Regions from separate parts of the Salipaludibacillus sp. HK11 genome, predicted to be linked through region 3. Evidence: riboswitches for the same ligand, from Rfam matches in the RefSeq annotation. Region 3 holds a riboswitch; each other region holds the start of a gene.
What was found. Region 3 has a riboswitch for thiamine pyrophosphate ahead of ACM26V_RS21160 (YkoF family thiamine/hydroxymethylpyrimidine-binding protein). Riboswitches for the same ligand answer to the same signal wherever they lie in the genome.

Region 1 (10,818 bases), 1.2 Mb from region 3:
TTAAAATAAAAATTGTCTCCATTACTGAAGCAAACGAAAACTTAAAACACATTGAATTAGCGATATCAGGATTTATTATTTCTGAAAGTTTAAAGCAAGAATATGACCATTGCCCTTCATCTCCAGTCCCTTTCTTAGTCCTAAAGTCATTCAGCCTTAAGCTACCGGAAAAAAATTTTATTTGTTTTCAAATCAAAAAGAATTCTTTTCAATGTACCCGTTTCACTAAATTTAACTGCCAAATCAACTTTATGCTTCTTACAGAAATATATACACCAATAATTATTTCCTTAGAAGGGTGTTATGTTTTCCCCCGCTCTAATAAAACAATTCTTCCTCTTGAGATAAAAGAACAAAGAAAGGATTCGCATTGCCTTCATGTTGATTGTTTGCATGATTCGTTTTTCCATCCTATTACCAGCGACGTTTCTTTAACACCACAAATAAACGACAAACTAGAAGCAGAAAGTTCCTTATACTACGCGAAAGGAAATGGTGAGAAGAGAGTTTTTACTAATGTCGATGAAATTTGCAATCCCAATACCGCAGGATTACTAAATCCAGAGCAAGTAACATTTTGTAATTTGTTCGTAAACGCCGTACTGCAAAATCCAAATTCCTATAACTTAGAGGAAGGAAAACTCACTTTTCTTACAAACGATATACCCGAGAAAAACGTGCCGATTATAACTCAATTCGTTACAGTATTTAGTCATAACGGTGAAGTATTAAAAGGAGAGATTGACTTTTTCCATACTTCCGCCAATGGAACCGCAATGGAATTTCCAACAAAAACACTGCCTACCTCTGATACAGTCACTTTTGTTGACTTATTCATTAATGGAGTATTACAGCCTCAAGAAAACTACAAAGTAACAAATGGCTCACTACTTTTAACGACAGAAATACCCCCGCGGAAAGGTGTACCTATTATCTTGCAATACGTAAAGATATCTAACTCGATTGGTGTAACGGTAAGAGGGGAATCATCGACTTTTTGTGTAGCATCTGATGGAATAAGTAAAATTTTTTCTGAAAAATATCATTGTCTACTCTGTTTCCCTGTTCCTTTTATAGATTGCCCGCACGTTTCATATAGAAATTTATTTATCAACGGTGTCCTGCAACCAAATGACTTATATAATTTTAGACATGGGAAACTACAATTAAAAACATCTGATGCCCCAATAAAAAAGGCACCAATTATCTTACAAGGGTTGTCTTTTTTTGATTGTGAATAGCTTTGGACACTTCGTAATATGATTTAGTCGGATAGAAATTTCTTTGAAATAAAAAAAGAGCCAAAGATATAGCTTAGTCAAGGCTCTGTCCACTTTTTCTATTTTGAATCTTTCCCTTATACGTCCTAGCTCAATTTATACAATACAGAGGCGTGAGGAGCTAGTGACACGTCAATTCCCGAACTTGTAGTTGGTAAATCATTTCGTTTCCATAGGTCTCTCACTTGACATTGTTCTCCTACATTTAAGCCTAGCTGTTCGAGCGAGACACTTACAGTTCGTTGTTCATCGCTAATATTAAATAGAGCAACATAACTATTTCCGTCGCTAGCTTGTGATGTCCAAACAATTTCGTCATCTTCTCGATACACTTGTCTTGCGTCTTCACTATTTTGCAAAACGTGAATGACCTCCGGATTCGTTAGCAATGATAACGTCCAATCATCGTTATCTCTTAGCTCTCCTCCGAACATTAGTGGTGAGCGGAAAATAGACCATAATGTCATCATTGTTACTTGTTCATCTTTCGTAAAACGTGTCCAACGATCTCCACCGCCACCATCAACAGATCGAAGCCCAATATGACCTAGAGGCAACATATCCGCATCTGGCCAGTGGCCCAGACCTACGTTTTTACTCCATTTATAACATCGTTCAAACATGCCATGTAAGAGGTGCCATAAATCCCAATAATCATCAGTCATTCGCCACATGTTAGCGTTCTCTTCGAATACACTTGCGTATTCTAAAGGCGCGGGTCCAGGAGAAAGGCTTAAAACCATTGGACGGCCACTATTATCAATTGCTTTTCGGATCATTTTAATCTCTTCCGTATGGGTGGAATACAATTTCGAATCAGCAATATCATCTACTTTGACAAAATCTACATTCCATTCTGCATATAGTTTAAATAATGAATCGTAATAAGCTTGTGATCCTTCTTTAGAAGGATCAACTCCATACATGTCCGTGTTCCATGGGCAAATAGAATTTGGATGAGCAATTTCTCTTGCTGATGAATCTGTTCCTAATATTTTTGTATTTTGATGTACTGCTTGACGTGGTATTCCACGCATAATATGAATACCAAATTTCAACCCTAAATTATGAACATAATCAGCTAAAGGCTTAAATCCTTTGCCTCCTTCTGCTGAAGGAAATCGATTGATTGAAGGTACTAATCGTGAATACTCATCCATGTCTAAAGGAGCAAACTGACGATACGCAGAAGATACTGCTTCAGGTTCAGACCACTGGATATCGACAATCACATATTCCCACCCATAATCTTTTAAATGTTTCGCCATGTATTCTGCGTTTCCTTTTACCTCATCTTCTCTGACTGTAGCGCCGTAACAATCCCAGCTGTTCCATCCCATTGGTGGTGTTAAAGCGTGTTGATAATGCTTCATTTGTTGGACCATCCTTTCAATATCATACTTAATAATCATATATTATGTATTTTATAACCATCGATTAATAAGTCTTTGAGTACACAATTTCTTGTTTCTATGAAATTAAATATTGGTTAACTTTCTTAACAATACACTAAAGTAACCCCTTCCATCAAACAAAACTATCAAGAGGCTAACCATAAGGTCAGCCTCTTTAAATCTAGTATTTAAAAATGGATCGCTTCCATTTTTAGACAAATACTACATTGCTTATATAATGGACCTTCAATAAATTCATGGTTACAGTTTTCTTGAATTTCATTTAAATTTTTTTTCAAATATACAAGAAGCAGTTTTGTTTGGTTCATTTCTTCAATGATTTCACGAGTTTTCGACTGGACTTCGAACTTACTCTGATCATTACTGATAGACATTGCTTCCACCTTTCTTAAATTCTTTTGATTTCTCTTGCATTCCCTTCTCTATTTCCTCTTTCGTAAAAAGCTCGTTATCCTTTGCATAATTACGAATATCTTGAGAGATTCTCATACTACAAAACTTTGGGCCACACATGGAACAGAAGTGTGCAGTCTTTGCACCTTCAGCAGGCAATGTTTCATCATGATACTCGATCGCGCGTTCTGGATCTAATGCGAGGTTAAATTGATCTCTCCAACGGAACTCAAAACGAGCTTTAGATAGAGCGTCATCCCGCTTTTGAGCTCCTGGATGCCCTTTAGCTAAATCAGCAGCATGAGCAGCAATTTTGTAGGTAATTACTCCTTCACGAACATCATCTTTATTAGGTAAACCTAAATGTTCTTTTGGCGTAACATAACAAAGCATTGCTGTTCCATACCAACCAATCATCGCCGCTCCGATCGCAGACGTTATATGGTCATATCCAGGAGCAATATCTGTCGTGAGTGGGCCAAGCGTATAAAACGGTGCTTCCTCACAAACCTCTAACTGTTTATCCATGTTCTCTTTTATTAGATGCATCGGAACATGACCAGGTCCTTCAACCATCACCTGAACATCATGCTTCCAAGCCACTTTTGTCAGTTCACCAAGCGTGTCTAATTCGGCAAATTGCGCTTCATCATTTGCGTCTGCAATTGATCCTGGTCGCAAACCATCTCCTAATGAAAAGGAAATATCATAAGTCTTCATAATTTCACAAATATCTTCAAAGTGTGTATACAAAAAGCTTTCTTTATGATGAAACAAGCACCACTGTGCCATAATCGAACCTCCACGGGAAACGATCCCTGTTAATCGATTCACCGTCAGCGGGATATATCGCAGTAACACACCTGCATGAATTGTGAAGTAATCGACACCTTGCTCAGCCTGCTCAATCAACGTATCACGGTATATTTCCCAAGTGAGGTCTTCGGCAACACCGTCGACTTTTTCTAGCGCTTGATAAATTGGTACAGTCCCAACAGGAACAGATGAATTACGAATAATCCATTCCCGTGTTTTATGAATATCTTTTCCGGTGGATAAATCCATGATATTATCTGCGCCCCAACGAGTAGCCCAGGTCATCTTTTCAACTTCTTTTTCGATTGACGATGAAACCGCAGAGTTTCCAATATTCGCATTGATTTTCACATGAAAATTACGTCCGATAATCATCGGTTCAATCTCCGGGTGATTAATATTCGCTGGAATAATTGCACGTCCTTTAGCAACTTCATCACGAACAAAATCCTCTGATACCCCTTCTCTTAAGGCGATAAATTCCATTTCAGGAGTGATCTTTCCTTGTTTAGCGTAATGAAGTTGTGAAACGTTGTTTCCTTTTTTCGCACGCAATACCTTTCTTTTCAGACCAGGGAAAACCATATGTTTCGTACGCGGGTCGGTTTCATCTTTGTAGCCATTATCTTCAGGTTTGATTTCGCGATCCTGGTATTCTTCCACATCTCCTCGCTCGTGTATCCAAGAGCTACGAATGGGAGGAATTCCTTTTGTAATATCGACTGAATACTCAGGATCCGTATATGGTCCGCTTGTATCATACACTCTAACCGGTAAATTTTCCTTTTCACCAAATGTTCCTGTTGTTGGACTTAATTCAATCTCGCGCATCGGAACGTTTAGATCAGACCTTGAACCTCGTACGTAAACTTTTTTACTATTTGTGAAGTTCGACATGATGGAAATGTTCTCGCTGTTAAATGATGCCGTTGACATAATAAATCTCTCCCTATTTTTTAATGATAGGACAAGATCGAGAACACACCAAACGGAGTAGCTTTAATAAGCACACAAAAATAGCCGGATCCACAAAATATGGAAGGACCCGGCTAATGGTATACATGCAGAAGTTATCTTACTCTAATGTTCATTCAACTTCCCTACGCTGGTATGATCCAGATCAGGTCCAAAGGGTCAGAAAACTTTATCGTGTTTCCTTCTCAGCCCAACTTATTGGACTCCCCTAGTTATTTCTATTCGATTAACTCTTAGTATATAGAAGGATTCAGAAAAGTCAAACTGTTATTTCATTCTATTTATGGAAATTAGCTCCGCAGACCCCTTGCATCCATGTTTTTACTCTATCTATTTTGAATTTCATTTTTATCACCACCATTTTATCCCATTCATATTTTGTTCCTCAGAGGAAAAAATGTAAACAAAGGGAGGATGATGTTGATGAGTAAGAGATCTAAATCAAAGAGAAATATGCAAGACAGTAAGGATGCGGTACAACCTAATAACAGCAAAGAACGAATGACAATCTCTAAAGCAGGTCCCGATGAACAAAGCCAGAGACAACGAGGGGGAAATTAATTTGAAAAAAAAAGACGAAAAAATTGTTGAAAATTCGCATGAAGGACGGGAGAAGTATTTTGTTGATGTCGATCGAATGATAAATGAGGGGCTTGGTGGAGGCACCGTTAATAATAAAGAAAATTCTGGTAAGATTGAACAGGCTAGAAACTTTAAATCTGAAGATCCACCTCATGAAGTGGATAAAGAGTAATTTTTCTCCGATTTCATCAAATTGACTTTCATTCTGAACATATGTGCTACCGCATGAAGTAGGCAGCAAAGAACCTCAGCTCCCTACTTCATCTGCGGGATAATTTTAACTTTAACAATGATCACATTGATTAGTAATAGAACGGAAGACACAATAAATAAACTACGAATACCAGCCACTGATGCAAGCCACCCACCTGCAATTGGGCCAAACATTGTTCCCAAATACATAAAGCTGTTCGAGAACCCGAATGTTCTGCTTTCCATACCTTCGGGAGATAATTGACGTAATAATGAGTTAATCGAAGGTAGCAGTCCGCCTATACATAATCCTAATAAAAACCGAAATATAATCAATTGCCAATAACTAGATACAAATGCTTGTGGAAAACTGATGATTGCTGCGAAAAACAGCGTAACTAATAATACAAATTGTGGCCCTTTTCGATCACTAAGTTTTCCTAGAAAAGGACTGACCAACATGTTTGCAAATCCCATGACAGACATTGCAAAACCAGCATAAAACGCTACATTTTGCCCTGTAGTTAGTTCTTGGACAAATAAAGAAAGAAGAGGATTCACCCCAATAAGGGCAAATTGTACAATAAAAAAGACGATAAATAACGATAAGACAGGTGACGTAGATGCAATTTTCTTGAAATCTTGCATCGTATTAGTCTTCACAGATTCTACTATTTTATCAAATTGTTCGTGAACAAAGAAAAGTACAACAAACGCTGCGATTAAAATCGTGACTCCTGTTACATAGAAAATCATCCTAAATCCCATTAAATCTGCCATGATTCCGCCAAACAGAGGTCCACAAATCCCTCCAGCAACCGCCCCAGCTTGTAACATTCCTAACGAATAGCCCATTTGCTTCTTCGGGGTACTCATCGACATCAGTGCAATTGCTGCCGGTATAAATCCAGAAATCATCCCATTTAGTAATCGAAGCAACAGTAATGACCATGGACCAACTGCAAATCCAGTCAAGGTTAATACAATTGCCATACCAAAACCTGAACGGAGTAGCATTGATTTCCGTCCATATCGGTCTGCAAGTTTTCCCCATAGTGGCGAAAATAGAAAAGCAGTTAAGAAATTTGCCCCAAAGATAACGCCAGCCCAGAGAGTAATTTCTCGAGGATCTGTCACTCCTAGTTCTTGGAGATAGAGAGGTAAAAAAGGAATTATCATCGTCATAGCAGCCATGACGAAGAATTGGCATACCATAAGTATATAGAGATTTCGTTTCCAATTTATTTTAGACACTTCGATTCACGTCCTTTGAGTTAAACTCATTATATATTTCGTTAGCCGAAGTTTTCAAGAATTTATTTAGAAAAGAGAAAATTTTGATGAATTGACTAAGAGTTTTCGTCTACTAAAGACAATTAAAAAAGCACTTGAAAAACAAGTGCTTCTTATGTATTAATTCTCTTGTTATTTCATCCTTATCTTTTAATCACTTTCTCGATTGCTGAAAGGAGAATTAGTCTTGTCACTGATCTTAATCAAAACGCTCTGTCTCAAGACCATCGATAATTTCTTCCATTTCTAACGTGAAATTCAATTGGAGTGGTTCAGGAAGTGATTGTTGAATGATTTTCACTTCGTTCATCTCCTCTAATTCTTCGACAGTCTTAGGAGGATGCTTAAGGCTTTTAAACCATCGCTTAAATTCACCGGAAAAACGATAAAAGTTCGTTTCAAATCGTTCTGCCGCTTCCTCTCCCTCATCTCCATCTGTCTTCTGCATCCTTTGCCAATCTTCTAAAATCGTTTTAAATGCATTGCTTACTTCCTCCATATTGGTTTCCTCCTTAATGATCAATCGATTGTTAGCAAAAACGAAGTTATTTCTCATTTTCAAAAAAAATTTTGTGACACATGTATAATTTCCAATTTTTGATGCAACCTACGTTATAAAAGGATGTGAAAATATTGGACATGATATTTAGAAATGTCTATACATTTATCTGCTACATCGATAAAAAAGGTTACCTATTCGACAAATATCTGAAATGGTATGTCTTTTTACATAGAAACCATTCTTTTTCAACATCTTTTCATTGTTTTAGTGCCTTTATTTATTTGGATTAATACAAAGCATAAGCTGTTGCATCAGATGACTATATTCTGTAAGATCATCTTCTCTAAATATTTCCATAACGTAAACGTGATTAATTAAGTGATTGACAAATGACTCCATTACTTCTCTGTTTGCCAAAACATTGCAAGCGTACCTTCTCCTGCATGAACAGCTAACGATGAACTCATTTCTCCGATGACAATTTCAATGTCTGGGATTTCTGTTTCTACCAGTTGCTTTAATTCCATTGCTTTGTCTAACACATTTCCGTGCATAATCCCGACTCTCTTTACTTTATCATCATCACACGATTGTTTTAGCAATGAGACGATTTTGTTTGTTGCTTTCTTTTCTGAGCGAACTCGTTCAAATAAACCTAATTCACCTTCGGGATTAATTGAAAGAATTGGCTTTATTTTCAGCACATTACCTAATAAAAATTGCGCACCAGACATTCTACCACCTTTATATAGTTGATCCAAATTTCCAAGTAAAATTAAATTTTTCGATCTTGTTACTTCTTCCCTCAGTTCAGACGCAATCTCTTCCATAGAAACTTCTTCCTTCGCTAAACTAAGTCCTTTATCGATTAACGCCGTAATACCGTATGAAAGTGACAGAGAATCAACCACTTCCACGTCAAAATCTGCAAGTTCCTTTCCTCCATTTGAGCTAGACACCGTTCCACTTAATTTATTGGAAACATGAATCGCTATAGCTTGATCATAGTCTTTTTTCAATGTATTATATAACTCTTCAAATGTCCCCACAGATGGCTGCGATGTTTTGGGAACTTCTTTATTGTTACGAATCATGTCATATAATTGCTCTGAAAATAAATTTACACCATCTTCGTACTCTTTTCCATCAGCAATAATTACAATAGGTGCAACATACACATCAGGGTGTTCACGCAACTCTTCTGATAAAAATGCTGTACTATCTGTCACAAATGCAATTCTCTTCTTTTCCATTTGTATATCCACTCCTTTAAAATAATCTGAATAGTTTAATTATACGTTGAATTGGAGATAATACCAAGTGCTGATATCAGGTACTAATTTATGATAGTGAAATTTTATCTAAGTACATTTTATCGTAATCCTATAACTAATGTTTAACATTGCCTAACGTAACTAAAGCCCACTTTATTATGTGGGCTTCCTTTTATCTTAGCTATAATTGTACGTAATATCAATATTGATAATATTCAGTAATCGCATCATAAAAATCTTCTTCTTCTTCAGTGCCTAACATCATTAACGGAGAAACTCCCTGATATGTTTCTTGATTTACGTCTGCTCCGTTTTCGTAAAGTAAAATAGCCATATCAAGCCAGCCAAACTCTAAAGCAATTGTTAAAGGCGTCCCATAAAGATCTTCGTGATTTGGGTTAGCTCCCAACTCTAACAATTTCTCTGCGACTTCCAAGTTATCCAAGTAAATAGCATAAATTAATGGAGTAGAATCTTCAATATCCATTACTTCGATATCTGCTCCCTCGGCAACTAAACGTTCAATTTCATCGATGTCACCATCGATTGTTGCAAGAATAAGAGGCGGATGCTCTCCTTCTGGTTCTTCAAGGATGTCATTCCCAAATGTATCATTTGTAAATAATGAGTTCTCTTCACTTACCGGACCCAAAGAATCAGTAAATGACTTTCCATACATCATCGCTCCACCGGTCATTACCAAAAGAACAAGAAGGTATATTACACCAGAGGATATAGAAAGAGCTATCACACCACCTATGATACGCCCTCGATTGACTTGAACATCTATTCCACTTATCGAACGTATCCGCTTTGGAAGAAATGGATGTGTAGAAAGTTTTTCACTTATCCAACTAAACGTTCCAAAATCTGTTGTTAACTGTTGGACATATGCTTCGATATTCACTTCTTTATAAAGCTTCTTGCCAATCATAAGAATTGTTAGTGCACGGACAGACGCCTCTTTGTCTTCGATTACTTCAGCGGCAATATTATCACAATTATATTCACACGCTCGACTATATGCCTGTCCTAACAAAGGGACTAATTTCGCTGGAAACAAAATCATTTGTTTAAGAACATGGTTTCTTTTCACGTGAACAAGTTCGTGAGCAAGGACAAATTCTAATTCCTTTTCCCCTTTTTCTCGTGCCAACTCAAAAACTTCAGAATAAATAACGACGATATGTTTGCCAGCAAAGCGTGATGCAAAGGCATTGAGAGCTCCTTCAGAATAGACAACATACACTTCTGGAACGTATTTCAACTTTAATTTTTCAGCCAAATCTGTGACTTGTTTATGTACATCCGGAAATTGATCTTCACTAACTTTCAAACTGTTTCCTCGAATCATACCTAAACTTATCACATTTATTAAAGTAAATACGCATGCAAAACCTATAATAATTGCTATACCTACAAGTGAAAAAATAGCAATAACATAAACTAGCACACTAACGATCACAGATAAAATAAAATAAAATCTTTCCTTCCGATTAATTGCTTCCATGTAAAATAATCCTCCTCAAATTACTATTTCCACTAATTAATATAGAATTATTTCCCATTTTATACAAGAGTTATTTTGTATATTTTTGAGCTTTCAATGAAAAAAACAATTTTCTTTTTAGCAAAAATTTATTTTATTTTAGCTATCTTGTTTGACAAGGTAGATGTTCTTCTGTAAGCTAGTTTGTATTACAAGGTAGGTGAGATTATGTCTAGACGAACACAATTATTAAAAGGAATTTTAGAAGGGTGTCTATTAGCGATCATTCATAAAGGCCCAACTTATGGATATGAAATCTCTCTGAAGCTGAAAAGTTTAGGGATCGACAACATTAGCGAAGGATCGATCTACCCTCTGTTATTGCGCCTACAAAAAGAACAATACATTTATGGGAAAATGGAGAAATCCCCACATGGTCCAAATCGGAAGTACTATTACCTCACTGAACATGGAGAAGGTGCTCTGACTGAGTTTAAGAAGCAATGGAACATCCTACAAGTTCCAATTAATCAATTATTAAACAAGGAGGATTACAAATGAACGTGAAAGCACTCATCGAATTAAATAATGAGAGCCGCGAGAAACT
Region 2 (10,818 bases), 320 kb from region 3:
CGCCTTTAACCGTAGCGAGAAGGAATTTACCTTTTCCACGGTCGTCCTCTTTCTTCTCCATATGAGGTTCTAAATGAGCAACAGCCGCTTTCATCGCTTCGGCGCTTTGCAGAACTTCAGCTACGATCAACTCGTTATTATTAAACAGCTTGCCTACTTCATCCATCCCGGCCATTAACGGTCCATTAATAATTTCCAATGGGACATCATATTTTCCTAATGCTTCATCCAAGTCCTTAAATAGGCCCTCTTTTGTGCCTTCGACGATATAACTTGCAAGTCGCTCTTCTAAAGACATTGTCGAAGCTTCGATTTTTTTCTCGGGTTTCTTCTCGCGGTAAAATGCCGTAAAGGTCGCTAATGTTTCGTCAGTTGTTCGGTAAAGTAAGTCATCTGCCAACTGTTTCTCTTCTTTCGAGATTGAACCATACCGCTCTAATTTCTCAGTATTGACGATTGCGTAATCAAGTCCAGCTTTCGTACAGTGGAACATGTACGCGGCATTCAATACTTCTCGTCCTAGTGGAGGCAAACCAAACGAAACGTTACTGACTCCTAGAATTGTTAAGCATTCTGGGAGTGCTTCTTTAATCATACGAATACCTTCAATAGTTGCTTCTGCAGATCCGATGTATTGTTCATCACCAGTTCCAACCGGAAAGACAAGTGGATCAAAAATAATATCTTTTCCGTCAATTCCGTATTTATTGACTAATAAATCATACGAACGTTTCGCAATCTCAAGCTTTCGCTCTGCCGTGACGCCCATTCCAACCTCGTCAATCGTTCCGACGACAACTGCTGCACCATAACGTCTTATTAAAGGGGCTATTGCTTCAAATCTTTCTTCGCCATCCTCTAAGTTGATTGAATTAATGATCGCTTTTCCTTGCGAATAAGTCAGAGCTCGTTCAATCACTACTTCATCTGTCGAGTCAATCATTAGTGGTACTTTCACCTTATTGATAACATGATGCAGAAATTCCTCAATGTCGTCGAGTTCTTCACGGTCAGGGTCTGCTAGACATACATCGATGACATGCGCTCCGCGTTTTACTTGTGCACGAGCAATTTCAGAAGCTTCTTCAAATTTCTCATCGGCAATTAGCCGTTTAAATTTGCGAGAACCGATGACATTTGTACGCTCGCCGACCAATAAAGGCCGCAAAGAATCGTCATAAACTAATGGTTCAATCCCTGAAATCGTATGTGGATGCTCTTTGACTGGTTGACGAGGTTTGTACCCTGACAATTTTTCCGACATGACACGTATATGTTCGGGTGTCGTTCCGCAACAACCTCCAACAATATTGAGCCAGCCTTTCTCAGCAAAACCTTCTAACTTTCTCGCCAATGATTCAGGTGATTCATGATAATGTCCTTCTTCATCCGGCAGTCCTGCATTTGGATAACAATGAACATACGACGTTGACAGGTCTGATAATGAACGGAGATGGTCCTGCATAAATTCCGGACCAGTTGCACAATTCAACCCAACAACTGTCGGATTCATATGTTCTAATGAAATATAAAATGACTCAATACTTTGACCTGCTAGCGTCGTTCCCATCGGTTCGATCGTACCTGACACAATCAATGGAACATGAATATTCCGCTTGCTTACAACTTGGTCTATCGCTACATAAGCAGCCTTGACATTTCTCATATCTTGGCTAGTTTCTAATAATAATATGTCTACGCCACCGTCAAGTAGTCCTTCTACTTGTTCTCGGTACGAGTCTATCAATTCATCAAACGTCGTACCACCAGTAACCGATAATGATTTCGTTGTCGGTCCCATTGCTCCCGCTACGTACCGTTTCTTTTCAGAGGTAGTAAATTTCGCAGCTTCCTTCACAGCTAGTTCTGCGGAAACTTTATTGACTTCATATGCGATATGCTGTAAATCATAATCAGCCAGTACAATGTTTGTTGCACCAAACGTATTTGTTTCAATAATGTCAGACCCAGCTTCTAAATAATCATGATAGATGCGTTGAATCACATGAGGCGCCGTTAAATTCAAATATTCATTACAGCCCTCAAATTCTTCGCCACCAAAATCTTCCGCGGTTAAATCTGCATTTTGCAGCATTGTCCCCATCGCTCCATCGAGAACAAGAATTCGTTCCTTTAGTGCTTCTTCAAAGGATGACTTTCCCATGTTGATCGCCCTTTCTTTGGTTACTATTTCCGACTTCTATTATCATGCTCTTCCTGTTACTGAAGCCACGTTCTTCTGCTTACTAATAATATGCTTCGTTAAATCTGCGGTCATTTGGTACCGTAAAAAAGGCGTAATTAAGTAAATACTCGGAAAGTACTCCGTTGCGGCATCTACTAACGAAGTTGCTAAACTTAACCCTTCACGCTCGCTTGCTTCACGATCGCCATCAAACTTCGCCATCCGATCGCGTACACCTTGAGTCAAGGAAATACCCGGAACTTCATGGTGAAGAAACTCCGCATTTCTACTGCTTACTAACGGCATGATTCCAACATAAACTGGGACTGGCAAGTGCTTTGTCGCTTCATGAATTTCTTGGAATCGCTCTTCACTGTAGACAGGCTGACTCATGAAATAGTCTGCCCCTGCCTCGATTTTTTTCTCGAGACGCGTCACTTCTCGATCGAGTCTCCTTGCGTTCGCATTAAAGGCCGCTGCCACGGTAAATGACGTCTTTGCTCCCAAATCCTTTCCGGAGAAGGACATCCCTTCGTTCAATTGTTTCATCAATCGGATTAAATCTAATGAAGCCATGTCATATACCGAACTCGCTCCTGGAAAGTCTCCTACTTTAGCTGGATCTCCTGTGATCGCCAACACATCATGAATACCTAATGTATGAAGCCCTAATAAATGAGATTGCAGGCCGATCATATTCCTATCTCGACAAGCAACATGAAGAAGCGGTCGCGCCCCCGTTTGTTGCTTCATCAATGATCCAAGCGCCAAGTTGTCAATTCGAGCTTGCGCTAACGAATTATCTGCCAACGTCACCGCATCCGCACCTGCTTCTTTCAGAGCTTGTGCACCCTTCATGAATTCAGGTGCATGTGACAAAGCTTTCGGAGGATCCAATTCGACGATCACCGACTGCCTTCTCTTAGAAAAATCAGGTAATCGCTCTTGTACATCTGGTGTTTTTACCACAACGGTCGGCCGCTTTGTTTCTTTGACTACCTTGTCTTTCACCGGAACTAATTGCCTCTTTTGCACAGCATTGCGAATCTCTTTGACATGTTCAGGAGTCGTTCCGCAACACCCTCCAATAAGATGAACCCCTTGTTTAACTAGCGGTTCAGTCATATCACCAAAGTACTTTGGATTCGATTGATAAAAGAAACGTCCGTCACGGACATTAGGTAAACTTGCATTCGGATATACACAGAGAATCGCCTTTTCCAATAATGGAACTTCTTCTAATGATCGCAACATATGGTAAGGACCCATTCGGCAATTTAAGCCAACGACATCCGCTCCTTCAGATTCCAAATGCTGAAGTGCTTCTGTTAACGTCTTTCCACCTTGCAGTACACCAATATCTCCTAATGTTACTTGGGCAATAATAGGCTTCGATGTCTTCGCACGTAGGTATCTCACAATTTGCGATAACTCTGCAAAATCATAAAAAGTTTCCAATAAAAAACCATCGACTTCTGTTTTAACAAGAATATCGGCTTGTTCCTCGAGGCTTTGTTGAATATCTTCTAACTGGTATTCTTTTTGATGAATACTGCCAATCCCACCAATGGTTGCAACGACATAGGCTTTATCCTGTGCCACTTCCTTGGCGACCTTTACGGCTTCGTTATTTAATTCCGCAACCCGCCCCTCTAACTGGTAACGACTCAATTTCAATGAATTCGCTGCATACGTATTCGTTTGAATGATGTTTGCGCCAGCAGAAATATATTGGTGGTGGACCGATTTTATTTTTTCAGGTGCAGTAATTGTTAACTCTTCAAAACAACCGTCCACGCCCTCTTGATATAACAAGGTACCCATGGCTCCGTCACCGATGAGAACCTTCTCGAATAAGTCTTTTCTAAAGTCCATTCCGGTACTCTCCTTTCGCTATTCCACTAGCGTTTCAAACGCTCGTTTAAAGTCGCTAATTAAGTCCTCAGGTTTCTCAAGTCCAACCGATAAACGTAACAAGCCGTCAGTGATTCCTCTCTTCGCTCGTTCATCAGGAGGCATCGCGGCATGCGACATCTTGGCAGGATAAGACAAAATCGATTCAACAGCACCGAGACTTACCGCAAAAACAGGTATTTCGACAGCATCAACGACTTTTTTTACTGCCTCTCTGTCAGCGAGTTCAAATGAGAGAACGGCACCAGGTCCATCTGACTGAGACTCGTTAATCTCATAACCTGGATGACCCTTTAACCCTGGATAATAAACATATTTCACAGCAGATTGTTCCGTTAGCCACTGAGCAATCATTTCAGCTGATTTCATCGATGCTTCCATCCGAGTATGCAATGTCTTCATCCCACGAAGGATCAACCAACAGTCGTTAGGACCAAGAATCGCGCCAAAACTATTTTGTAAAAACTTGAGTCGACTTGCCAATTCAGGATCTTTTACGACAGCAAGCCCAGCAACGACGTCACTGTGTCCGCCAATAAATTTCGTCGCACTGTGAACAACCACATCAACACCTAGGTCTAATGGTCGTTGCAGTACAGGAGTCATAAATGTATTATCTAACACCGTTAAGCAGTTATGCTCCTTCGCAAGCGAAACGAGCTCACGGATCGGTGTAATTTTCATTGTTGGATTAGATGGTGTTTCCATATGAATCATTTTCGTATTCGGTCTAATTGCGTTCTTCACTTCGTCGACATTAGTCATATCCACAAATGTATGTTCTATCCCAAGACGAGTCAGAACTTCTGTAGTAAATCGGAATGTTCCACCGTAAACGTCATCGGTAATCACCAAGTGGTCACCTGCTGACAACAACATGAATGTCGTTGAAATAGCTGCCATTCCAGACGCAAAAGCATATGCTGCTGTCCCATTTTCTAGTTCAGCAAACGTTTCTTCCAACGCTTGTCTCGTTGGGTTACCTGAGCGTGCATAATCAAATTCACCAAAGTCATCCAGACCTTCTTGGTGAAATGTGGAAGCCGGTTGTATAGCAACACTGACAGCACCAGAAGATGGATCTGTCTTATGTTTGTGGTGTAATAGTCTAGTTTGGATACTAAATTCATTCGAAATATCGTGTGTCATTTATTTTCCTCCGTTCGAGTCTCGTGCAAGGTTTAAAGCTTGATCTATATCACTAATGATGTCTTCTACTGATTCAATCCCAACAGAAAAGCGTAACAGTCTGTTACAGACACCTAGTTCTTCACGCACTTCTTCCGGTACATCTGCGTGTGTTTGCGTTGCTGGGTAAGTCATTAAACTTTCTACCCCTCCCAAACTTTCCGCGAAGGTGACGAGCTTTAATTTTTGCAGAAAAGGATTGACCCAATTTTCATCGTGAACCCGAAATGAGAGCATCCCACCTCTGCCTGGATAAATTACATCTAGGACTGCAGAATGATCCTTTAAAAATTCTGCTAATTTCTGCGCATTTTCCTGGTGCTTTTCCATTCTTAACGAGAGTGTCTTCATTCCCCTCATTACGAGCCAAGAATCTAATGGAGATAAGATCGGTCCAATACTATTAAAATAATAAAAAACTTTATCTGATAACTCTTGTCCTTTTGAAACGATAAGACCTGCGATCACATCGTTGTGTCCCGATAAATATTTCGAAGCACTGTGAATGACGATGTCGGCTCCTTCAATTATCGGACGCTGAAGGAGTGGCGTATAAAACGTATTATCAACAATCAGTAGAAGGTTGTTTTCTTTCGCTAATTTGCTAAAAGCTTTTAAATCTGCTTCTTGCATTAACGGGTTTGTCGGAGTTTCTATATATAACGCTTTTGTTTTTTCAGAAATGCGATCTTTAAAGAACTGAATATCACGAGCATCTCCGTATTGAAAGGAGAGTCCCCATCGACGCCACCCTTCTTCAAATAATCGGTATGTTCCTCCGTATAAATCATTCGAACAAAGAAGCTCATCACCGCTTTGAAATAACGAGAGAACGACTTGAATCGCTGCCATTCCAGATGAACAGGCAAAACCTCTGTCACCACCTTCTAATTCCGCAATCGCCTCTTCAAGTATTTGTCTTGTTGGATTACCGGTACGAGAATAATCAAACCCTGTCGATTGGCCGATACCTTCATGACGATAAGCTGTTGAAAAATAAACAGGAGCACTTACCGCCCCTGTAGCTGTTTCACTGCGGTTTCCTATTTGGACAAGTGTTGTTTCAAGCTCTTTTCGATACTTACTCATCAAAACTATCCCCTTTCTATTTCCATTAATTGTTCTCATTAATATAAAAAATTGGCTTTCATTTTATCATAATGTGAATGTAGACAAAAAAACTTCCTCTTATAAAATAAGAAGAAGGTTGTTAGTAAAGTGTTAAACTCGTCTTCTTCTTATCTGCGCAAGCTAAAAGCCTGCAGGAATTAGCACCTGACCACACGTGTGGCTGGTTGCTGAGATATCAAAGGGCCTTTCCCTCCACCTCTCATGATAAGAACCTGTCCGAATATTCTTTTATTTGTGAACGATTGTTCCCAATTGTAGCTGATTTTCATAAAACATGCAATAGTTTTTCACTATTTGACAATGAGTAACTATTTTTCTTTTACGAAAGCTTTATTGCCCATCATTTGATTACCGGAATGTGTATTTGGAACTCCGGCTCTTCTTTCAATATTTTTTCAACCGAATGCAATTCTATTTTAATCGGTAATTCATCAAAAGAATCGACTTGTTCAGGTTTTAAAGGAGTTAACCCTTTGTTTTGAATCTCTTGTTTAAGGTTTGTATATGTTTTTGCAATGTTCTCTTCTTTTTGATGCATCAAAGTGAAGTACGTTCCTTCTGGCAAAACGCAACTTACCATTCCAGTTGGGACCTTTATTCCTGTTTCGACTTCCCAACCAACATGGTGGGTGAACCCATTCGGACGATCATGAATTGAAACGCAGACTAATTCTGACTCGTTGATCTTCCCATCTATTTCCTCGCTACGATTTTTAACATCTTCAATTACTCTATGGATATCACCTTTTTCCGCTTCTGCAATTGTCCCTTCCCACGCCAAACCTACTATTAATCTTTCTTTCATTCCCCTCATCTTCACAGTAAATCCCTCCTCTGATTAAACTACGCTATTAATCGATTCTTTACTCCCTATTCTTCACTCTCCAGATAATCTCCTGCAAGAAAGTAAGATTACCTATCATTAGCAATGTGGGAATAGAACGTTTCCTACTTGTTAAATATAATATATATCATTCATTTGAGCCAATTTCATACATTCATCACTATCGCTATTGTAGAATTCTGTCATTTTATTACTATCATTTATTAAGTACTTTGTTCTTCAAGAAATGTCAATCTCATTACTTGTACTGGCGAATTCGATCGAGATCAAGGAACACACAGAGAACGACTAGTTCTTTTCACTGAATTGATCGATGAAACGCAAACTTAATAAGTTTTGCGTTTCATTTTTTTGTTTCAAATCTATTTATCTACACTGTTTTTGAAAGATTAGTTGACAAGGAAATTTAATCTGTTAAAATCAAAAGAAATATATATGAACTACTGGGGGTGCCCATTTATTGGGCTGAGAGAAAGGTGTACAGCTTTTTAACTCTAAGAACCTGATCTGGTTGACACCAGCGGAGGGAAGTAGCATAACTTTAACCGTTTCTATAATCATCTACTTCTGTTACCAAAGTCAGGTTCTTTCATCTTTATGAGAGGGCTTGGCTTTTATTTTACTTTATCCCTCTTGCGAATGTTAGTTCTATCAAAGGAGCAAAAAAATGAATCGGACACACAAATTAACTTTGATGGCAATGCTGATTGCGATTGGGATTGTCGGTGCCACCTTTATTTGGTTCCCCGCAGGTGTCGCTAGGGCTTATCCTGTCCAACATGCAGTAAATGTTATCGCAGCAGTGATATTAGGCCCTGGACCAGCTATCCTCATTGCCTTTGCAATTGGATTGTTACGAAATTTACTTGGCCTTGGCACGATTTTAGCTTTTCCTGGTGGGATGGCTGGAGCATTATTGGCCGGTCTCATTTATCGTTGGAGTAAAAAGAAATCTTCAGCAGTTATTGGAGAAATCATTGGCACAGGTTTCATCGGATCACTTCTAGCTGTTCCCCTTGCTCAATTTTTTCTTGGTCACGGGGGTGGAGCTCTGTTCTTTATCCCTGCTTTTCTTGTGAGCAGTGCTTCCGGGGCTGTATTAGCTTGGATCATTTTGGCTCGGATTCCAAAAGAAAAATTTAAAATTTAACAAGAGCAGCTGTCACCAAAATATTTTTTGGTGACAGTTTTTTTGCTTATGGAGCGATGTTTCTTGATTCTTTCAGGTGGCAAAATGTACGGTAGAGGTGATCTTGTACCCTTGGTGAGTCTTTCTGGAATGGAAAGGGCACAAGCGGTGGCGTCTTGTGACCTTAGCTAGCAGATTTAGAATAGAAGGGTCACATCTATTAAGGGGCTGGCGGTTTAATGACAGCAGGCTCATGTTCTTATGCAAGATCAAGAAAATGACAGCTAATAGCTATTGAAATAGGTAGCTTATAATAAAAAAAACAAAAGGAACCTTCATCAGCAAAGGAGAGGTCCTTTTGGCTTTTAATTTGAATCTTTATTTTATAAGAGACCAAAAGATCGTTTCCTAAGGGGGGCTTATTCAAAAACCGTTACGATACCTACTCTATATTCATCAACTATCTTTTAGTCCATCTACAACAACATCCAGTTTACCCGTTCCAGGGTCGATGACCAGTCCATGCACGGGAATTTCTGATGAAAACAATGGATGTTTCTTAATCATTTCAACACTATTTTCTACACTTTCTTCTACGGTACTAAAGCCTTTCAACCAAGCTTCCAAATCAATTCCAGCATGAGTTAACATTTCTATTGTTTCACTAGAAACGCCCCGCTCCTGTGATTTTTCTAAAAGCGATGTTGCACTATGTTTTAACATACCGCAATCGTGATGCCCTATAACATAAACTTCATCTGCTTCCAATTCATACACAGCAATTAGAATACTGCGCATAATACTACCAAATGGGTGCGAAACGATCGCCCCTGCATTTTTAATAAGTTTTGTTTCACCATTTTTTATATTCATTGCCTTCGGTAACAATTCTAGTAACCTCGTATCCATACATGCAAGAATAACCATTTTTTTGTCAGGGAATTTCGTCGTTCTATACTGAACAAAGTCTTCATTTTCAACAAATGCTTTATTAAATTCTAGAATTTTAGGTAGTGATGACATGTCATTCTTCCTCCTTAAGTAATGTTCGATAAGTTGAGTATTTTATCGTTGATACCATTTATTAGAAAGGTGCTAACCATAAATATAGAACTATCATAACATCTAACAGTATTAATTAGTTTCCTTGAAAATGTGCAAAAGATGCGAGAAATTCTTTCAATTCAACTAGCGGCTCTTCATGCAAATGGTATATTTTTTCTCTGCCACTCTTTTCAATTTTCACCAAGTCTGCTTCTGAAAGGATTCGCAAATGTTTTGATACAGCAGTGCGCGAGATGGGAAAATGATCGCTTATTTCATTAATAGAAAGATTTTTTTCTGATAGCAATTGCATTATCTTTCGTCTTGATGGATCGGCAATTGCCTGAAACACATCGTGCTTTAAAGTAGACGACACTAGTTTTCAACTACCCATCTTAATTCGGTATTAACAAGGCTATCCCAGCCTTTATTCATTCGATCTCTAACAACATCTTGTGTTTCTCCTGTGTTTGGAATAACAGCCTCAGCTTCTTTCCAACCGCTATGGATCAGGTTGAACTCAGTTAGAGCGCCTTTTTCTGTTAAGTAGAAGGAAACTATCCAGCCATTATGATCCCATGAGAACTGTAATTGTTTCGGCGCCTCAACTGATAACACTTTACATGGTGATGGTCCAAAAGGAGACTCGAGTTCAAATTCATGCCCTTCCTGAAGTTTGAACGTGTTAGGCATAAACCATGATTCCAGCCCTTCACTCGTTGAAATAGCCTTCCAAACTTTATCAATTGTAGCGTTAAAAACAACTTTTTTCTCTATTTGCTGTAATGAATTTTCTTCCAAAGTAATACCTCCTCAAATTATAAAACCAACAGGTTCCGTGTTGATTATATACAACCAAATGGTTCTGTGTCAATTGTGATTATTTCAGATTATTTTCCATTAGATATTGCGTTTATTATAAGGTGCTGAAACAAATCATTTGTTGAACTACCCGCCACTTAACTGCTCTTGCGAACTGTTTGAAGTGGGGGATTCCTAAGAACACCTTCGTAACCGAAAGTTTTGATTAGGCTATCCCCGTCGCACCGACGGTTAGAAGCCTTATAGCTTCATGTTTGAGATTTAATCCTGCGTTCATATCGCGGTCGTGATGCATGCCACAAACACACGTCCACTCACGCACATTCAGATCTTTAACGTCTTTGTTTTTATAGCCGCAACGTGAACAACGTTGTGAGCTAGGGAAGGTTTTGCTCACTTCCACCACCGTCTTCCCGTACCATTTAGCTTTATATTTCAACAGGCTCTTAAATTGAGACCAAGATACATCAGCGATTGATTGAGCTGTTTTCTTATTTTTCATCATGTTCGATACTTGCAGACTCTCCATTCCGATAATATCGTGGTTTTTGATGATATCCG
Region 3 (10,818 bases):
TTCTTCGTTACTTTTGGCGAGATACCGAACATAGATGATATCGCTTGAACAAGCTCTTCTTTCGCGGATTTCAAAATTAACGAATCCTCTTCTACGACAATATTAGAAATCAAAGGCGTAATCTGCCTCGTATAGTCTGAAGATGACTTGCCTGAATATTGTAACCACGCTTTATAACTATTCACTTCGTGTTCATCAATTCCATCGATGAATACTGTTGTCATGTCATTATTCTCTGTCATTATTCTTCCTCCTAATTAACTTTTCATGGGCAACGTTAATTCTGCCATTGCGTTAGTTAAATTAAATCCTCCTTTTATAATCGAAGATGATGTTCCCCTTCTTGATTCACTAGATACAAAAGCTTACCAGTCGAATCTATCGCAATATCAACATATTTTCTCAATCCAATATACTCTCTCCTCTCTATGTTAAATTGACTTCGTTACTAAAGATTTATCTTGTTGCTGTTTCTTTGATGATTATAAAATTATAGAACAAAAATAATAACGCTTCCATTAATTTTGTTTAGCAATTGCGTATAGAATCCTTATTAATACACAAATAATTTCTTTAATTCATTTATACTGTTGATTTCAGAAAAAAATTTTGCGATAATGTTAGTATGACTAGTATGTTAGTAACGATTTTATCAAACGAATATCAATAACACAATAGTTTTTCTCATTCTGCTTCACTTATCATTAATCGGATTTTATAGATTCTGAATTCCGGTCGACCTAAATCTAAAATAGTTTAACTATGATAATTTTTAGTAATTAGCTCAAGCCTTTACTTAAATACATTTTAAATGAAAGCGTTTGACATACACAGTAATTAGTTAAAAATAAATCTCCACTTAAGTAGCATTACAATGGAAAACGATTCAAATTAATCGAAACAACTCTCATACTTTTCTTGACCGCTGGAAATATTGTATTGGAACTGGGCGCTTAGGTCTTGCATTGCAAAAGGAATACGTAGATCACCTAAAATAGTGGAAAAGGACATTGAGTATAAATATATAAGAGGACATGGTCTTCTTCACGAAGATATAGGTATTTACAAGGAAGTGGAAACAACAGACCAGACAATTACATTCGATTTTACAATGACAAAAAATGTAGTAACTGTGATTGAATTATCCTCTGTTAAAAATGAAACAGAAACCTACAAAGGGCTTGATGACAGTTTAATTAGTTCATGGAATAACTAAAGATATACCTAATTAATCATATTATTTTATACAAGACCTGTACAATAGAAGGTTCTCAACCTATAATAATATGTACAATGAATATATGAAGTGGTGGTAGATGTGGGAATAACTGGAGATCAAACTTATATAAAAAGAATGAATAAAAATCTTGTTCTAAATTCAATCCGTACAAATGCACCTTTATCTAGAGCACAAGTTTCTATTTCAACTGGTTTAAATAAGGGGACAGTTTCAAGCCTTGTCGCAGAATTAGTAAATGAGGACTTGATTTATGAGATTGGTCCAGGCCAATCAAGTGGTGGAAGAAGGCCTGTTCTTCTAATGTTTCAAAATCGATCTGGCAATGCAATAGGTATAGATATTGGGGTAAATTACCTGTTAGGAACTCTTACTGATCTATCTGGATCGATTTTAAATAAAATTGAAATAAGTACTGACAATACAGACGTCGATAATATACTAAACCTTCTCCAAAAGTTAATAACTGACCTCACCAACTTAGCTAGCAATACTACTTATGGTGTTGTCGGCATCGGCATTGGTGTACCTGGAATTGTCAATGAAAATGGGAAAGTCTTATTCGCACCAAACTTACATTGGGAAAATGTTGATTTGAAGTATCACATTGAAAATATGTTTAATATCCCTGTCCAAGTAGAAAATGAAGCTAATGCTGGTGCATATGGCGAACGAATATTTGGTAAAGGAAAAGACTCTAAAAATATGATTTACTTAAGTGTTGGGATTGGTATTGGAAGCGGTTTAATTGTTAACGACCGTATATACAAAGGGCAGGAAGGCTTTTCAGGAGAATTCGGCCATATGAGTATCGAAACTAACGGACCAAAATGTACATGCGGTAATAAGGGTTGTTGGGAACTTTTTGCATCAGAGCAAGCGTTGGTCAAAAAAGCCGAACAAGTATTTTCTGAGAAAAATTCCCTTGGAGATTTAGTCATAAAAGCTTCGAACAATAACCCAAGTGCAATCAATATTTTCCATGAAGTCGGAGGATATTTAGGTCAAGGTATCATTAATATGGTAAACATATTTAATCCTGAGCTGATTGTTATTGGCAATCGCATCACGAAAGCGCAAAAGTGGATTGAAAACCCACTAAAACAGGTTATCAGTTCAAGAGCACTCCCTTACCATCGTGAAAACCTTTCTGTAGAATTCTCGGATTTAAATTCTACTGGAATTGCATTAGGAGCCTCTTACTTGATGATCGAAGTATTTCTAAAACGAGTAGTATAAAAAAATTATTAAAACACGACGCTCGATGAGTACCCGCGTCGTGTTTTCTACTATTCTAAAACTGTCGTCCAAAGATATTTAAATATCCTAACTGGTAGGATGCAAATAAGACAATAAAAAACGTACCAACGATGCTAGCAAAAAATGTCCAATCTTTTTTACCAATCGACATCTCATGATAATGTGTTCGATCTGTTTCACCAGTAAAACCCTTCGATTCCATTGCAATCGCCACCCGTTCAGCTTTACGAATCGCATTGGCCATAAGTGGAATCGCATAGCGACGAAACTGAAGTATCCGCCCCCTCAAACCTTTTGCACGCCCAATCCCTCGAATTCTATGCGCCTGTCTTAGCACTTCAAATTCATGCTTAAATGTAGGTAAAAACCGATAGCCGGCAAGAATTCCAAACGTGAGTTTCGGTGGCAGCTTGAATTGTTGCATTAAACTGAGCATAAACTTCGTTGAATCGGTTGTTAAGATAAACATGAGCGACAAAGCAACGAAACACAGAGAGCGAAGCGCAAGACTAATCCCAACCATGACTCCCCCCGTTGTCACTTCAAACCACCAGAATTCAAAAAGGACACGCCCTCCTGCGAAATTATCACTCGTGTAAAGAACCGTCATCCAAGCAAAGCCTAATGCTAAGAAAATAAAAGGCGAAAAAAACAACAACCATTTTTTTATTGGTATGTCACTAAATATGAAAGTGAAAGCTACGGTAAACACGAGGTAGGCGAGTGGTGTGAAGATATCAAAGCTAAAACTTAGTAACACACCAGGAACAAGGATCGCTACCATTTTTAACGCCGGGTTAACGGACGAGATCATACACTTCACCTACTTCATTTTTTTCAGAGTCTATGTTCCGAATACGATATGGTCGACGTAACCTAGCTTGTTTAAGTAAACCTGTTTTCTTCCATAAGTCCTCGGGATGACCATGAAAAACAATATTTCCACCATCTAATACAAACGTTCTTTCACAATACTGATCGACTAAATCCATGTCATGAGTGACGAAAACAATCGTTGTTCCTTTTTCTTTTAGTTCAATAATAATGTTCATTAACTCTACTGTTGTTTTTGCATCTTGGCCAAACGTCGGTTCATCAAATAACAACAGTTCAGGCGTTTCATCAAGCATCGTCGCCACACTAAGTCGACGTTTTTGACCTCCACTTAATGAGAACGGATTGCTCCATTGGTGGTTCAATAGTTGAAAATGCGCTAAAAGCGTATCTATCTTGCCATTCATTTTCTCTACATCCATGTCGTTCAATTTCATACCAAAGGCTACTTCATCATAAACCGTATCAGTAATAAATTGATGTTCCGGATTTTGAAAAACAAACCCCATCTTCTGCCTAAGATCCTGCTCGCTCCATTGTTTTAAAGGCTGTTTCAAGAATTCAATTTCCCCTTGAGTAGGTGTAAGAATCCCTGCCATCAATTGAAGGAGCGTCGATTTCCCAGCACCATTTTCACCGACGACTGCGATGAACTCGCCTTTTTGTATCGATAAATTAATTTTGTCTAAAATTAATTTTTTCTTTCGTCTAAACGTTAGGTTTGTTAATGATAGGCTTTGTTCGAGAAACTTTTTCGATTGATCAACTCGATTTCCGATTTCGCTAGTCATAACTGTTTTATCTCGTTTAGGAATATGAATTCCTTGTGCAATTAATATATCAGAATTCTCATTGAATACTTGATCTGGTTTACCATCAACAATCAACTTGCCTTCATTGCTGAGCGCAAGAACATTGTCTGTGTATGGAATCCAATCGTCAAGTTGGTGTTCAATAATAAATACAGACATTCCTCGCTCTTTTTGCAACTGAGCAACTAACTCAATAAATTCTATGCTAGAAACAGGATCCAGGTTTGCTGTTGGTTCATCTAAAATGAGTAACTCTGGCTCTAACAATAGAACGGAAGCTAGTGCAACCTTTTGCTTTTGTCCTCCTGAAAGCTCGTGAATAGCTCGTTCCTTTAAATCAGTTAATCCTACAGCTTCAAGAATAGTATCCATACGTTTTGACATCTCACTTTGAGGGATGCGAATGTTTTCCATTGTAAAGGCCAATTCATTTTCAACAGTTATCATACAAAACTGACTTTCAGGATCTTGAAAGACAATGCCAATTTTTTGGTTAAGCTCACCTTTTTCAAATTGATTAATATTTTTTTCTCGGTAAAGCACAGTTCCCATTGAATAACCTTCCACCGCTTCAGGATAAAGGCCATTTAAACAAAGAGATATGGTGCTTTTACCAGAACCACTTGCCCCAAGAAGGAGCGTTACTTCTCCTTCATAAATAGCGAAGCTGACATTATCTATCAGCGAGGATTGTTGATTTTTTTCATAATCGAACGATAGGTTTTCTACGCGAATGAGTGGCTGAGGTTGCTCAATGCTCAAGTTATGCTGACTTTTCACGTTTTTCTTGCCACTCCTTTCCTAGTGCGTACCCACGAAGAACCCCTGTTTGCGCTAACTGATCACTAATATACTTACCTAACACACCGGCTAACAAAGCACCACTAATGATTCGCACAACTAACGTCGCTACGATTAATTCAGGTGCCAGCGCCGCTAGCCCTGAATTGAACCATCCCCACACGTAACTGAACATTGCAGCAGACATTCCAGCAAGTATAAGCACAGAAAGTGAAAAATTACGATATCTAGTTGCCAAGAAAACAACCTCGGCACCAAGTCCTTGAATCGCGGCTGAAATAATTAACTGCGGACCAGCTGGACTACCAATCAGTACTTGAACAGTTCCAGCAATTAACTCCGGCCAAAAAGCAGCGCCTGGTTTTCTTATCACATAGGCGCCAATAATCGAAACGATGAACCAGATGCCAAAGATCACTTCATAACCAAATGGCGCTAGACCAAATGGTGTGAGAAAATTCCTTAACCCTTGCCCGAAAAAGAAAAATAGCAAATAAATAACAGCAAAGACAACGCCAAATATCGACATTAAGACGATTTCTTTCAATTTCCATTGCTTCATCATCGTTGCGATCCCCTCTCCTATTTATCTTTCTTCGATGGACTGTTCGCAGAAATTGCAGCAGTCATTGTGACATGACTATGATCTTTCGTTTTTGACGCACGAGCGAATACCTCTTCAAGGGTATTAAATACATCGTTTGCATCTCCATCTAATCGCGAAGCATAATGAACACCCTTCGTAAACGTACCATGCTTTTTTGCGACATCAACTTGATCTGCGATAACTTGCATATAATCAGGATTATTCATTGGATATAATGCGAACTGGGTCGCCACTGTCACTTTTTCAATTACCGATTTCGCTTCATTCAGGCGTTTATCATCCTCTGACATATATGTGTCACCATCTGAATCACCTGGGCACCCTATCGAAAATGTCCCGTTAAAAACGACATGGACTCCCGTTTTAGCGGCATGAATAAAAATCGCTTTTACCACATCAAACACGTGCTCACTTCGTCCGCGTATACATGTACTCACATCATCAGTTACTTGCCACACTTTTGAACTGTCTACCTCTTCTAATGCTTTCTTTATCACGTCTACAAAATTATCCGTCATTGGATATATCGAGAAACGACACCCGACAATTCGACTTGTTCCACAGCTTAAACCTTGCATATTCTGAATCCTCCTCTATCAATATTGGTAATCAATATGTAAACCGGTGATTCGCTCTCAATGGGAATCTCATAACTTTTAGTAATCATCCAACTCAATCATTTTAGGCAAACAAAAACTGCACCTCCCAGTTAGGAAGATGCAGAAAAGGTTCATGTAGGTTTGAAAAAACATCAGGCTACACGTTGCTCACCTGCACTTCCCCACGCTAGTATTAACTAGATCAGGTCCAAAGGGTTAACAGGAATTTCACCAGTCTCTCAGCATATAGCACCCCTAGTGCGAACACGGTTATCATATTGTTGATTCTATTGTAACTGTAATAGTTACAATTTGTAAATACCATATTTGTAATGTGTATATTGATTGTGATGATTTATATCACTGACATAAGCGACATTTGTAGTTTAAAATGTGGTAAATGAGCCTTTTGAAAGGGGACTTCACTTATGGAATATAAAGATTGGTCAGCAAGTTTGGAGCACGAAGAGTACGCAGAAAACCGAGATCTTGTTATCCGACATGCCTTCGAAGCAATTGATGAAACAGTCGAAGGTTGTTACGTAAATCTCGTCACACCGGATGTTTTTGGAAATCCAGAAAGTTATTTATCTTTAATGATTCATGATAAATACGGTGACACCGTTGAAATGAAGTACATTGATCAGTGTGGGTGCGGAGGGTATGTATTGAGAGTATATAAGTAGGTCGCATTCGCTACTTCGCGTGAAGATTTTGGTAGTAAATCAGTTACGGTTTTAGTTGGAATTTGTTATCCGTAGGAAAAGGAAGTCTATGTGTTGGAATCAGTCTATTATGTGTCGTAATTACTCTTTTACCTGTTGGATCTGAAGCTCTATCTATCGTAATCAAAACCTTCCCACAACAAAAATGACGTATCAAATTGTTATCAATTTCACACGTCATTTTTCAAATTTTTTGTCTTCCTTGGTTTTCAAAGACACTATTTATTCTAACACGATGACGCTAATTATCTGGCTATATACGACTTACATTCAGGGCATAACGACTTCATATAATCATTAGGGATTGGATATTCACATTTGTCACATTTTCTTTGTGGGTCGACAGCTTCTCCGATATCTGACTTATTATTTCTGTAGCTTGAAACAATGAAGATAATTAAAAGTACTACGACAATACCGAGAATAATAGCTAACGTTGACATAAAATCATCTCCCCATTATTTTTAAAAAATAAATGATGATGAATGACCGCAGCTGCTGATTATTGTTTAAAAATATATCGAAAAGTGACTTGGAATTTCCCCTCCCTCATAGAATAGACTCTTGATACACATCCCCTCCTTTAAAACTTATCAAACTAGTTTTTTCACTTTTCATAAAATTGACACATTTATAGCCCATCACTTAAAATATCTTATAATGAATCTACGTATGGCTAATTATATTTTTGTGCATAGAAGCCGTGTAACTTCCACTCGCTTTCCACTACCAAGAAATTGAGTGTCCTCATGGGGAATCAGCTGCTTTATTCGCTATTCTATAATATGCTTTAGAAATTTTATCATGCATTGTTCATTCATCTACACTACTTCATAATGATATTTATAATGCTGCTTTCCCTGGGTGTACGTCCTTGACTAGTTCGGAAAAAACATCGTAAAGAAGATTCCTAAATTCAACTAATTTGACCTGTTGTAAATCATTAGGACGAAGCGATATTAACGACGGTGGCGGCAAATATAACACTCGATTAACTTCTAATTGGATCCAAGGAACCTTCCCAATATTTCCGTGGAGGCGGGTGACATGCCCGCCTTTAAACGGATCATTCATCGTTACAAATTCCCTGTTATTAGCTTTATACATGTGGAATTTCGCTTCTAACAATTCTTTAAAGTGCACCATCATTTCCATCGGTGCCGTCAAAGCCTCATCACATAGGTCACCTTCATCATTCCCACGGTTACCAATACAAAATAAAGGCCGATTTTCCCAGTTCACCCCTTTTTTTCCAGGTCCATAGTCCAGCATTGAATGACAATCTACTGCTAATTTCACATCTGGATTTTCAGCAGCTTTAATAAGTTTTTGATGATATGGCAAATAATATTTATCAATCAATGCTTCTCGTTCCCCGTCACTGAGACCTGATGGAGAATCCCATACCATTTTTCCCTCTACCGTCATAGTTTTAACAATACCATCAGTGTTTTCCGGAGGTAAGTCTGTAAGGTCGCGATTCATGTCGACGAAAATGCGTGCCACATCGACCTGATGGTATTCCTCTGCAAGGTTACTGAAATCAAATAACTCTTTTGTCCACGTATCACCGTCTAATAAGATATCCATATCGCTCAGTAAACATTCGGTCTGAATTTGAGTTGGGAAATTTAAACCTCCGTGAGGAACTGAAATAAGTATTGGAAGCTTATCTTTTATCATATCATCCACCTCATTCACCATTTAAGTACAAAGCTAGCAGCAACGAACGCTGAACTAATTCACTTCTGTGTAGCGCTTCTTCAGGCATATATAAATTTCTACTAGCAGGCGAAAAACCACAAACAACGGATGATCCTTTAGGAACCTCTCCGGCTGCGGAAGACAATAAACTTGATTCCGTGCCAAAAGGCAAATTCCACTTAGTGCTTAAATCAGTTAATTGTTCTATTAATTCATGATTCTTTTTACGTATAAATGGTGCTCGTTCCACCAACTTTTCCATGTGTGTCCGCATCCCTTTTGAATGCGACTTAAATAAATCCCTGATAGCCCTTTCCGTTTCGTCTGCTATCTTTTCATCTATATACGTTATTGATAACGTTGCATAAACTCGATGTGGCTTCAAGACAGAATATCTCTCAGATCGAACATCTTGAATAGCAACTGCTAATTTTTTTTTCCTATTGTTTAAAGCTTGTAACTTCTGTGCATTTTGAATGAACGTGTTGAGAACATCTACGGATTTAGTTTCCTTTCCAATCCGCACTGGATCTCCCTCAACAATAATACTAAATTGCCTTGTACCTCTTCGTTGGTCTACTACTTTTCCATCTGCAAAACCAGGTTGAAGAACGATAACTTCTGCTGCTTGCTTTGCAGCCCGCTGTACTGTTGATGAACTATAGCGCATCCCCCTACCTTCGTCTGAGTACAATAGAACACCTATCTTTTTCTTACTAAGTAACTTTTGCTCTTTTAAAGCACTCAAAGCGCTTAGCATGGTGACAATCCCACCTCGACTCGAGGCAATCCCTTCCCCATAGAGCCATTCCTGTTCGGTACGAAAAGGAATTGGAAACCCTGTTCGATCTCCAGGTACGTCAATCGGTACGACTAAAAGTGTGCCACCTTGCATTCCTGCCGCAGTTTCAAATGTCCAGGCAGATCTTCCATTTGTAGAAGATTCGACAGGACTTAACCCTAGTTTACTTAATCGATCTTCTAATTTTTTGCGAATTCTGCTCAAGCCTACTGGATCTTCTGTACGACTGGAAATATTTGTCCATGCCTTTAAATCTGTTTCCATTGCAGTTCGTTTCTTTGTTAGTCCATTGAAAATACGAACATCTGCTTTTTGCATTTGCTCATCTATTGGCGCAAGAAAATCTTCACCAAAATAGCGTTCACATGTTACATCAATTATTCTATTCATTAATTCTTTATAAGGTAATCCTATTTTCTCTGCTGCAAATACGAATGAACCGTCGGAACCAAGACTCGCCATCGAATTCACTTCAAGAATGTAGGGATTTCCTTGTTTATCAATCCGAAAATCAACCCGAGCAGTATCATAACAATTCAATGCTTTGAAAGTTTCAATCGCTAGAGCCTGAATTTTTTCTGCTTCTGCTTCCGTTAAGTTAGCTGGACAAACTTTTTCAACCGTACGTCCACTTTTATTCTTTTTGTCTTCGTAAGTAAAAATTTGTGGTCCTTCTCCAAACACAAGTTCCACAGCAGGTAACGCTTGAACAGGATTGTTTCCCAGAATTCCAACATTCACTTCGCGTCCCTCAATATATTCCTCTACAAGTGTAGGTGCATTGTAGGTTTCATAAATCACTTGCACTCCTTCACGAAGTTCATCCTCGTTCTGAACGATTCTAAGCCCAAAAGATACAGCTTCATCCTTTGGTTTTACGATTAGCGGATACGTTAATTCTTCTGTCACTGGCGAATCAGGCGTATCCAAAACGGTGAATTTAGGTGTTGGTAAGCCTCGTTGTAAAAGAATCATTTTCGTCACCACTTTATCGAGCGCAAGTGCGTGGGTTTCTGGTCCTGAACCAACATAAGGTACCCCAAGCATTTCCAACATTCCGGGCACGTGCATGTATCTGCCTCTCCCTTGAATCCCATAACTCAAGTTGAACACCAATCCAGGCCGCTCACCAGAAATTACTGTCGGCATAAACTCTTCAAGATTTTTGATTAAATTTTTATCTCCTTCAAACGTTTTTACTTGATGTCCACCTGATAGCAAACCTTCTTTGATTATTTTAATTGTTTCCAACCCATACTTTTCTCGATTCTGCGTACCAAATAAATTGATGACAGCTTGGCTTTCTCGGTTATAAACCACGGCAATTTTCATTGATGTTCCACCCCTTCACTTACGATTTTAGTTCGTTCAGTTATCTTCTGGACCAATTGCTGTTCCATCTCGTCTTGGGTCTGCTACTCCTTTATAAGATTCACG

Region 1: it holds a riboswitch for thiamine pyrophosphate, as region 3 does, so the genes downstream of both, thiC (phosphomethylpyrimidine synthase ThiC) here and ACM26V_RS21160 (YkoF family thiamine/hydroxymethylpyrimidine-binding protein) in region 3, are expected to answer to the same signal.
Region 2: it holds a riboswitch for thiamine pyrophosphate, as region 3 does, so the genes downstream of both, thiW (energy coupling factor transporter S component ThiW) here and ACM26V_RS21160 (YkoF family thiamine/hydroxymethylpyrimidine-binding protein) in region 3, are expected to answer to the same signal.

The regions. Positions count from the first base shown of each region.
Region 1 covers NZ_CP181045.1:429,289-440,106, reverse strand. Annotated here, with positions in the region: gene ACM26V_RS02440 (DUF4183 domain-containing protein) at 1-1,241, shown strand, start outside; gene ACM26V_RS02435 (glycoside hydrolase family 27 protein) at 1,367-2,653, opposite strand; gene ACM26V_RS02430 (hypothetical protein) at 2,863-3,069, opposite strand; gene thiC (phosphomethylpyrimidine synthase ThiC) at 3,056-4,840, opposite strand; TPP riboswitch at 4,985-5,099, opposite strand; gene ACM26V_RS02420 (hypothetical protein) at 5,303-5,440, shown strand; gene ACM26V_RS02415 (hypothetical protein) at 5,442-5,633, shown strand; gene ACM26V_RS02410 (MFS transporter) at 5,717-6,907, opposite strand; gene ACM26V_RS02405 (hypothetical protein) at 7,146-7,445, opposite strand; gene ACM26V_RS02400 (hypothetical protein) at 7,722-7,865, opposite strand; gene ACM26V_RS02395 (DegV family protein) at 7,847-8,701, opposite strand; gene ACM26V_RS02390 (M48 family metallopeptidase) at 8,922-10,232, opposite strand; gene ACM26V_RS02385 (PadR family transcriptional regulator) at 10,440-10,772, shown strand; gene ACM26V_RS02380 (DUF1129 family protein) at 10,769-10,818, shown strand, end outside.
Region 2 covers NZ_CP181045.1:4,137,410-4,148,227, reverse strand. Annotated here, with positions in the region: gene metH (methionine synthase) at 1-2,164, opposite strand, end outside; gene ACM26V_RS19720 (bifunctional homocysteine S-methyltransferase/methylenetetrahydrofolate reductase) at 2,207-4,060, opposite strand; gene metC (cystathionine beta-lyase) at 4,079-5,248, opposite strand; gene ACM26V_RS19710 (methionine biosynthesis PLP-dependent protein) at 5,249-6,376, opposite strand; SAM riboswitch class I at 6,523-6,629, opposite strand; gene ACM26V_RS19705 (GyrI-like domain-containing protein) at 6,759-7,232, opposite strand; TPP riboswitch at 7,698-7,808, shown strand; gene thiW (energy coupling factor transporter S component ThiW) at 7,930-8,412, shown strand; gene ACM26V_RS19695 (beta-class carbonic anhydrase) at 8,848-9,414, opposite strand; gene ACM26V_RS19690 (ArsR/SmtB family transcription factor) at 9,530-9,748, opposite strand; gene ACM26V_RS19685 (SRPBCC family protein) at 9,811-10,236, opposite strand; gene tnpB (IS200/IS605 family element RNA-guided endonuclease TnpB) at 10,463-10,818, opposite strand, start outside.
Region 3 covers NZ_CP181045.1:4,456,778-4,467,595, reverse strand. Annotated here, with positions in the region: gene ACM26V_RS21190 (alpha-glucuronidase family glycosyl hydrolase) at 1-224, opposite strand, end outside; gene ACM26V_RS21185 (hypothetical protein) at 998-1,216, shown strand; gene ACM26V_RS21180 (ROK family protein) at 1,355-2,476, shown strand; gene ACM26V_RS21175 (energy-coupling factor transporter transmembrane component T family protein) at 2,532-3,311, opposite strand; gene ACM26V_RS21170 (ABC transporter ATP-binding protein) at 3,295-4,923, opposite strand; gene ACM26V_RS21165 (ECF transporter S component) at 4,907-5,509, opposite strand; gene ACM26V_RS21160 (YkoF family thiamine/hydroxymethylpyrimidine-binding protein) at 5,527-6,129, opposite strand; TPP riboswitch at 6,313-6,417, opposite strand; gene ACM26V_RS21155 (CGCGG family rSAM-modified RiPP protein) at 6,579-6,836, shown strand; gene ACM26V_RS21150 (hypothetical protein) at 7,121-7,318, opposite strand; gene ACM26V_RS21145 (N-formylglutamate amidohydrolase) at 7,719-8,558, opposite strand; gene ACM26V_RS21140 (M20/M25/M40 family metallo-hydrolase) at 8,569-10,713, opposite strand; gene ACM26V_RS21135 (gamma-glutamyltransferase family protein) at 10,750-10,818, opposite strand, start outside.